DNA from 2 places in the Aquitalea sp. ASV15 genome. Region 2 is predicted to be linked to the other one. Evidence: predicted binding sites of a transcription regulator. Region 2 holds the regulator's gene; the other holds the start of a gene.
What was found. Region 2 encodes FNR, which switches genes on or off when oxygen is low (the NO sensors DNR and NnrR bind a similar motif). Its sites were predicted from a motif close to TTGATNNNNATCAA; they were not measured.
Positions count from the first base shown of each region.

Region 1: a site for FNR is predicted at 2,372-2,385, ahead of JHD64_RS12040 (DUF3820 family protein). Genes of this name have one in related genera too.

Region 1 is NZ_JAELTZ010000023.1:39,751-44,165, reverse strand. It holds gene JHD64_RS12055 (electron transfer flavoprotein-ubiquinone oxidoreductase) at 1-834, shown strand, start outside; gene JHD64_RS12050 (hypothetical protein) at 1,162-1,773, shown strand; gene JHD64_RS12045 (hypothetical protein) at 1,796-2,134, shown strand; gene JHD64_RS12040 (DUF3820 family protein) at 2,483-2,695, shown strand; gene ylqF (ribosome biogenesis GTPase YlqF) at 2,699-3,646, shown strand; gene JHD64_RS12030 (hypothetical protein) at 3,718-4,155, opposite strand.
Region 2 is NZ_JAELTZ010000016.1:27,586-32,000, forward strand. It holds gene JHD64_RS09195 (Rrf2 family transcriptional regulator) at 1-264, shown strand, start outside; gene hemN (oxygen-independent coproporphyrinogen III oxidase) at 388-1,794, opposite strand; gene fnr (fumarate/nitrate reduction transcriptional regulator Fnr) at 1,907-2,653, shown strand; gene JHD64_RS09210 (flavodoxin family protein) at 2,787-3,245, opposite strand; gene JHD64_RS09215 (DUF1853 family protein) at 3,242-4,177, opposite strand; gene JHD64_RS09220 (RNA methyltransferase) at 4,155-4,415, opposite strand, start outside.

The DNA of each region.
Region 1 (4,415 bases), on a different contig from region 2:
TCGCCGTTCGAGGAATTCCAGCGCTTCAAGACCCACCCGGCCATCAAGGGGGTGTTCGAGGGTGGCCGTCGCCTGAGCTATGGCGCACGTGCCCTGTCCGAAGGCGGCATCCAGAGTCTGCCCAAGCTGACCTTCCCTGGCGGCTTGCTGGTGGGCGATACCGCTGGCTTCCTCAATGTGCCCAAGATCAAGGGCACGCACACCGCGATGAAGTCGGCCACGCTGGCCGCCGATGCCGTGTTCGAGCTGCTGCAGGCCAATCCGGAAGCGCAGGGGCTGGAAGCGACCGGCTATTCCGCCCGCTTCAAGCAAAGCTGGCTGCACGAAGAATTGCACAAAGTGCGCAATATCCGCCCGTCCTTCCGCTGGGGCCTGTGGCCGGCCATGATCTACTCGGCCATCGACACCTTCCTGTTCCGTGGCAAAGCCCCGTGGACGCTGCGCCACAAGCATGCCGACCACGAAGCCTTGCGTCCGGCCAGCGAATGCACGCGCATCGACTATCCCAAGCCGGACGGCGTGCTGACCTTCGACCGCCTGTCCTCGGTGTTCATTTCCAACACCAATCACAGCGAAGACCAGCCGCCGCACCTCAAGCTGAAAGATGCCAGCGTGCCGATCAGCTTCAATCTGGCCAAGTACGATGCCCCCGAGCAGCGTTACTGCCCGGCTGGTGTGTATGAAATCGTCGGTCAGGAAGAGGGCAGCCCGCGTCTGCAGATCAATGCGCAGAACTGCGTACATTGCAAAACCTGTGATATCAAGGACCCCAGCCAGAACATCAACTGGTGCACGCCGGAAGGCGGCGGCGGTCCCAACTATCCCAATATGTAAGCCGCGCTCTGGATTGCTGTTGCAAAAACCCGGCCTTGGCCGGGTTTTTTTGTGCAATGCAATGATTTCTGGCTTTCCGCCTTGACAGCCCACTGCCCTTGTTGGCAGGATGGTCGACATGAATACTTTCTCCGCAGTCTTTAACGCCTATTTTTATTGGTACCGCAGCTCACGGCGGCTCCAAGGGGCGTCTCTGCACTAGAGAACAGTACAAGAGAACGAATACACCCGAACAATGCCGCCGCGGACACTCCGGCGGCATTTGTTTTTTCAGCAGACAAATCAGCTCCGGACCCACCCAGGCAAGCCCGACTGGAGATGCAGGTCATGAATGAAGTCAGTGATGCAAGGCAGATCGCCCGAGAAAGCGCCAGTCTGGTGCTGGACGGTGCTGCGTGGTCCGTAACCCTGTTGACTGATGGCGAGGCCCTGGCCAATGCTGTCGCACCACAAACGGACAGCCTGTATCGCTACCAACAGCAAGACCAGACAACGGCCACGCCGCTGCTGGAATCGCTGCTGCCGGACATTCGTGCCTTTGCCATGTTGCTGGCCTCGCAGCGCCGGCATCCCCATGGTTCGCCTGCACGCTTTGCCGATGCAACAGACTGGCTGGCGGCGCGTATCGCCGTGCTCGAACTCAGCCATGTCGCCGTCACCCTGGCTGAGCTGACGCAGCTGGATGAGGCGAACCGCCGTCTCAAGCTGCTGTCGGAGCAGTTGCAGCTTACACTGGCGCCAGCCGCCCCCGTGCTGCTGACCGCACCGGAGGCTACGCCCGGCGTATTGCGCGGCTGGAGTCGCCAGCGGCAGAGCGGCATGGTGGGGACGGTGCACGGCATGCAATCCATGCTGATGGCCTCGCGCCTGGTGGCGCAGCAATGCCGTCAGCGGCTGCAACCTTTCTGGCACGGCCTGCAGGCAGCACGCCGCGGCTGAGCGACCAACAAGCGGAAATACCATGCAACTGCAAACGCGTGATGATGAGCGCAAACTGAACAACCTGACCCTGGTGGTGTATATCCTGCAGGGCCTCAGCCTGTTTACCGGCCTTCCCATGCTGGTCGGCGTGATCATCAACTATCTCAAGCTGGAGGATAGCCGCGGCAGCTGGTTTGAAAGCCATTTTCGCTGGCAGATCAACACCTTCTGGATCGGCCTGCTCGGCACGGTGCTGGGCTATGCACTGGTATGGATACTGGTCGGTTTTGCCATTCTTGGCCTGACCTGGCTGTGGTGCCTGTACCGTGTGCTGCGCGGTTTTCTGGCTTTCAATGACGGCAAGGCACTGCCGCGCTGAGCCAAAAAAGAAGGGCAACCAGAGCTGGCTGCCCAAAGAGGTCTTGAGCGTGCGGGCAGGCCAGGCCTGTATCCAACCGCCGTATGCACTACGGCTGCCACGCCAAAGAACCTACGTCGCTATCACTGAACTGACTTCGCATTGCGGTCGCAATCGGAACCGACCAGACCCCGGTAACGAATGGCCACCATGCTATCCCGTCCACGCCGGTTTTCGACAGAAAAATGACAACGGCACTTGTCGCAGATCAAATCCGGAAGCTGGACAATAAAAGTCCGACAAAACAAGGCTGTGGCGTAAAATGGCAGCCTTTGGCACAATGCGCCTCCTTCAGTCCGGTCTGAAAGCATGCAACAAGAAGATCTGCAGCGTCTGGTTACCACCGCAATGCCCTTTGGCAAGCACCAGGGTGTACTGATTTGTGATTTGCCCGGCAATTATCTCAACTGGTTTGCCCGCGAGGGTTTTCCCAAGAGCGAGATTGGCCGTCTGCTGCAATTGATGCAGGAGATCGACCACAATGGACTGAGTTATTTACTGGACCCGTTAAGAAAGCGTTAAAGCATGGCAATTCAATGGTTTCCCGGCCACATGAACAAGGCGCGCAAAGATGTCATGGAGCGCCTGAAAGACATCGATGTGGTCATCGAAATGCTGGATGCGCGCTTGCCGGCGTCCAGCGCCAATCCGATGCTGGCGCGCATGGCCAAGGGCAAGCCGCGCCTGATGATCCTCAACAAGCAGGATCTGGCCGACCCGGCCATCACCACGCAGTGGCTGGACTGGTATCGCGCCAAGAAGCAGACCCAGGCCATTGCGCTGGATGCCGGCGAACGTGCGCCCTCACAAAAGCTGGTGGCGGCCTGTCGCGAGCTGGCGCCCAATCGCGGCGGCCTGGACAAGCCGCTGCGTGTACTGATTTGCGGTATTCCCAATGTCGGCAAGTCCACGCTGATCAACAGCATGAGCAGCCGCAAGATCGCCAAGACAGGCAATATGCCTGGCGTCACCAAGAACGAGCAGCGCATCATCCTGGCCGATGACGTCGAGCTGTACGATACCCCCGGCATGCTGTGGCCCAAGATCGAAGTGGAAGAAGGCGGCTATAATCTGGCCGCCAGCGGTGCCGTTGGCCGCAATGCCATGGATGAGGAAGAAGTCTCGCTGGAACTGCTCAAATACCTGCTGCAACACTATGTGCCGCAACTGACGGCGCGTTATCGCCTGGACGAGGTGGACGGCCTGCAGGACTGGCAGGTGCTGGAAATGATTGGCCGCAAGCGCGGTGCCATGCTGGGTGGCGGGCGCGTCAATATCCAGAAGGCAGCCGAAATCGTGCTCACCGATTTTCGCGATGGCAATACCGGCCGCATCACGCTGGAGCGCCCGCAGGAATGGGTAGTCTGGGAAAAGCGTGCCAAGGAACTGGCCGCGCAGAAAGCGGCAGCGCGCGAAGCCATGATGAGCGAAAAGGAAAAGCGCAAACACAGCTCGCGCGGCCCGCAGGATTGATAGCGGTTTGCCCGGCAAACAGCTACAACAGCTAGCGCCGGAACGATCGTGCCATCATCAGGGCCGGTCGTTCAGGCCAGCGTATCAACGATGCTGCTATCCGTACTATCCTGCACCGCGGTATTGCTCAATGCCGGATCATTTTGCAGCAGGCTGCCCCAGTTGCTGCTCAGGCCCGCCAGGGTGCCGCTGCTGGCGGCTGTTCCCCCCAGTAGTTGATCATCCACCGCGGCTGCCGCGGTTGCCGGATCGCTGGCCACACTGCCTTGCAAGCTGCCAGCTTGCGTAAAACTGTTCAGCAAGCCTGCTGCATCATACGTCGTCCCCTCATCCCCACCGCCGCCAAGTGTCACCACGACGCTGGCGTCTTCGGCAATGCTGCTCGCCGCATCCACCAGCGCCGCATTGCTGTTGGAGGACTGGATCACCGGTGAGGGCAGCACGCCGCCATTCAACAAGGCGGCGCTGGCCAAGGAGAGCTGGGTAGCCTGGGTGATGGAATTGCTCATGGTGCGATCGGCTCATGCATGTTGATCACTCACTTATAGTGCAAGCGGCGCTGCTCTTGCAGGGAAAGATGTTGCCAGATGTTGCCAGTCTGTCGCGCGGGCATGAAGCTAGCCATGCTCAAGCCCCAGGCGCGGGCTCTGTCATTGTGGCAGCCAGCCAGCCGCTGGTGCGTCCTATCGGGTGCAGGGTGCGCTGGTGGCAGCTCGCTGAGCGACTGATGGGACAGTAGAGAGATTGCACTCTTCCCCCTACGCTGCTG
Region 2 (4,415 bases):
CCGCCCGAGCATTACCGGCTGGGCGGCATCATCCGCACCCTGGAGGGCAATGCCGCGCTGATCGACTGCGCCACGCCCCCTTGCGCCTTGCGCCAGGATTGCCGTCTCAAGTCGGCGCTGGACGTCGGCCTGCAAGCCTTTTTCACGGTGCTGGATGGTTATTCCCTGCGCGATATCGTCGCCAGCCCCACCGGAGAGGCGATTATTCGGCTGCACCGCCAGCAAAATCAGCCCGTCTCGCCGGAAAGCCCGGCGGCAGACTGAGCCGGACAGCGTGATTTGTTGTAAAAAACCATCACTTTTCAAACAAAAAGCCCGCGGTCAGCGGGCTTTTTTTCAGGCTTTTTTTCAGGGTTTCCCCTTGGAAAAACAGCAATCAGCGTGGGGTCAGATGGTCTTGGAATAGCGTGCCTTGGTTTCCCGCTCGCGCAGGTGGCGGTCAAACAGCATGGCGATATTGCGAATCAGGAAGCGCCCTTTCGGTTCGACCATCAGGAAATCGCCGTCAAAAGTCAGCAGACCCAGCTTGTGATATTCGCGGATGGCCGGCAGTTCGGCAGCAAAGTATTCGGCGAAATTGATGCCGTGCACCTGCTCGACGGCCTCCACCGACAAGGAGAAGCGACACATCAGCGCCTGGATGATGCCACGGCGCAGGATGTCATCCTGATCCAGCACCATGCCACGCATCACCGGCAGACGTCCCTCGTCCAGTGCAGCGTAATAGCTGTCCAGGTCTTTTTCATTCTGGCTGTAACAGGGGCCGACCTTGCCGATGGACGACACGCCAAGGCCGATCATGTCGCAGTCGGCATGGGTGGAATAACCCTGGAAATTGCGCTGCAGGCGTGCCTGGCGCAGGGCGATGGCCAGGTCATCTTCCGGCTTGGCAAAGTGGTCCATGCCGATGAAGACATAGCCGGCATCCGCCAGGCTTTTTACCGCGTCCTGCAGGATGTCCAGCTTGGTGCTGGCCGCCGGCAGGTCTGCCTCGTTGATGCGCCGCTGCGGCATGAACACCGTGGGCAGGTGGGCATAGTTGTACAGCGCCAGCCGGTCCGGGCCAATGGCAATCACCTTGTCCAGCGTGGCTTTCAGCGATTCCCGCGTCTGCAGCGGCAGGCCGTAGATCAGGTCCACACTGACCGACTTGAAACCGGCCTCGCGGGCGGCATCGATCACTTCCAGCGTCTCGGCCTCGCTCTGCACGCGGTTTACCGCCTGTTGCACCTGCGGGTCGAAATCCTGGATGCCCACGCTCATGCGGTTAAAGCCCAGACGCGCCAGATGGTGCACGGTCTCGCGCCCCACCTTGCGCGGATCAATCTCAATGGAATATTCTCCCTCCGGCAAAAAATCGAAGTGAGTACGCAGCATGCCCATCAGCCGGTCCAGCTGTTCATCGGACAGGAAAGTGGGGGTACCGCCACCGAAATGCAGCTGGATCAGCTTTTCGCGGCAGCCCAGTGTGGCGGCCACCAGCTTGATTTCTTTTTCCAGGTAGTCGAGATAGCGATCGGCGCGGCTTTTGTCTTTGGTAATGATCTTGTTGCAGCCGCAGTAGTAACATACCGTGTTGCAGAACGGTATATGAACGTACAATGATATTGCGTTCTGATGCATGCCCAGGTGGCGTTGCTTCAGCCAGTGTTTATAGTCTTTCTCCCCAAAGGCCGGGGTAAAACGGTCGGCAGTCGGGTAAGAAGTGTATCTTGGGCCAGAGCCATCAAGACGTTCGATCAATGCTCGGTCGAACTCACAGTGGGTGGGCGAAAACGGATGGGTGGTGTGCATGTCGTCGGGTATTGATAGTCAAACGTCAGGTGGACTGGTAAATTTGCGGAAAACGTGTGAATTCCGCTTTGACAAGGGTCAAGCTTCTTTACAGGGTTGTACAAAACACTCGATGTCTGACCAAAACCAACACACTATTCACGCACTGAAGGTGTCCTGCTCCAACTGCAGCCTGCGCGAACTCTGTCTGCCCATCGGACTGAACCGCGACGAAATGACGCAGCTGGACGCCGTGATCCGTCAGAGCCGCCGCCTCAAGCGCGGCGAATACCTGTTCCGCAGCGGCGAGGGCTTCAAGTCCCTGTTCGCGGTGCGTACCGGTTTCTTCAAAACCAGCGTCGCCAGCCAGGACGGTCGCGAGCAGGTCACCGGCTTTCTGATGTCCGGCGAGCTGATGGGCCTGGATGGCATTTCTTCCAATGTGCATGGCTGCGATGCCATTGCACTGGAAGACAGCGAAGTCTGCGAACTGCCCTTCAACCGCATGGAAAGCCTGGGGCGCGACATTCCCAGCCTGCAGCACCACTTTTTCCGGCTGATGAGCCGCGAAATCGTGCGCGACCAGAACGTCATGCTGCTGCTGGGCAACATGAAGGCGGAAGAACGCCTGGCCGCCTTCTTGCTGAACCTGTCGCAGCGCCTGTCCACCCGCGGTTTTGCCGCCAATGATTTCATCCTGCGCATGAGCCGCGAGGAAATCGGCAGTTTCCTCGGCCTGAAACTGGAAACCGTCAGCCGTACGCTGTCCAAGTTCCAGCAGCAAGGCTGGCTGAGTGTCGATCACAAGCACATCCAGCTGATCAAGGCCGATGCCCTCAAGGACCTGATCGCCGGCTGCACCCACGCCAACGGCGTCTGACGCTAGCGCTCATCCGGCACACCGCAGCCCTGCTTGCCAGCAGCCTGCGGTGTTTTTGCATAGTGCGCAGTACTGGCGTGGCCGACAATTCGTCTGAAGACCTAGTCCGGGCGACCTAGCCGCCCGCCCAGCCCTACCAGCGCCCCACCAGCATGCCTGCAGCCAGCAGCTCGCCCAACTCCATGGCGCGCTCCCGGTGTTGCGGCAAAACCTCACCCTGCGCCAGCAAGGGCGGCAGTACCTCCTTCCAGCCATAGCCACAGGCAATGCGCCGCATGGCCTGTAGCGCGCCCAGTCCGTCATTGCCGGCCGACACCAGCATCAGATAGGGCAGCCCCTCGGTCTTTCCCTGCGCCGGGTAATAGGTGCGATCAAAAAAATCCTTCACGTTCCCCGCCATATAACCGAAGTTCTCCGGCGTAGCCAGCACGATGGCATCTGCAGCCAGCAAGTCATCCAGCCCGGCCTCAGCCGCGGGCAGGCGGTGGATGTGCAGTTCCGCGCACAGCGGCAACAAGGGCTGACACAAGGCGTCGACCAGTTGCAGGGTGTGGCCGGTCTGGCTGGCATACACAATCAGCAGTTGCTTCATCGGTGGAGAGTCCGGTCTATGCTGGCCAGCAAATCCTGCAGCCGCTGCTGCTGCGGCCAGCCCGGCGGCACCACAAAGCCGCGCGCCACTTCCTCCCAGCAGCCATCCCCCACCGGCAGCAATTCGGCCACCAGCTGCGGCACCGCAGCCTGCAGCAGTTCCTGGCGCAGGCTGTCCTGCTCGCGCACCCCCTCCTCCGCCAGCCGCGCCGGAGCCAGCCAACCCAGCCGTGACAGCCACACCCAGCGCGATCCTGCGCTTGTGCTTGGCCAGGGCTGCTGCAGCGGGCTGAGCCAGCCTTGCAGCTGATCTGCGCTCAGCGGTGCGGCCGGGATGGCCGGCCGGTCGGCGTAGAAGAACCAGCCGGCCAGGCGTGCCGCGCTGGCACAGCCGGCAAAGCCCGGCGGCAGGACACGGGCGGCGGCAGGGTGGCTGGCCAGTTGCAGTTGTTCCTGCAGTTTGGCGGCCTTGAGCACCCAGGCATCGCGCAGGCTGGGGCCGACCAGCGTGTCCGCGCCATGCCCCAGTTGCAGATAGAATTTGCTGGCGGTTTCCACATGTAGCGGCACGCCATGCAGCCGGATCAGAAAATCGAATTCGCCGATGGTGCGGCCTGCGGCATCGCGCACCGGCACATTGGCCGCCACCAGTTCGATATGCGGCGCCAGCCGGAACCAGAAAGCCAGCAGGCGCTCGGCATAATGGCCAAGCCGCTGGCATGGCTGTTGCGCCAGCCAGTGCTCAAGCGGGCCTGGATCCTGCTGCAAGGCTTGCAGCAGATCCTCTCCCTGCTCCCCCAGCAACTGCGCGGGTGACAGATTGCTGCCACTCTCCCAGGGCGCAGGCGAGGTGAGCAGGAAAGCCAGATCACGCAGCGCCGGCTGCGTGTAAGGCAGATGAAAGCTGCGTTCAGGCCGTGCCGTCGTGCTCATGGCCATCTGCCACGCGCTGGATCTGTTTCATCAGGCCACGCAGGATGTCGACTTCATCGCGCAGCATGCCGGACCGGTTGAACAGGGCGCGCATGCGGCGCATCAGCCGTTCGCTGTTGCGGCGGCGGTAATAGCCGATGGCTTCCATGGTCTGGTCCAGATGCTGGCAGAAGCCTTCCACCTCGCCCAGGCTGGCGGTTTCGCTTTCCGGGCGCAGGTATTCCACGTCAACACCGGT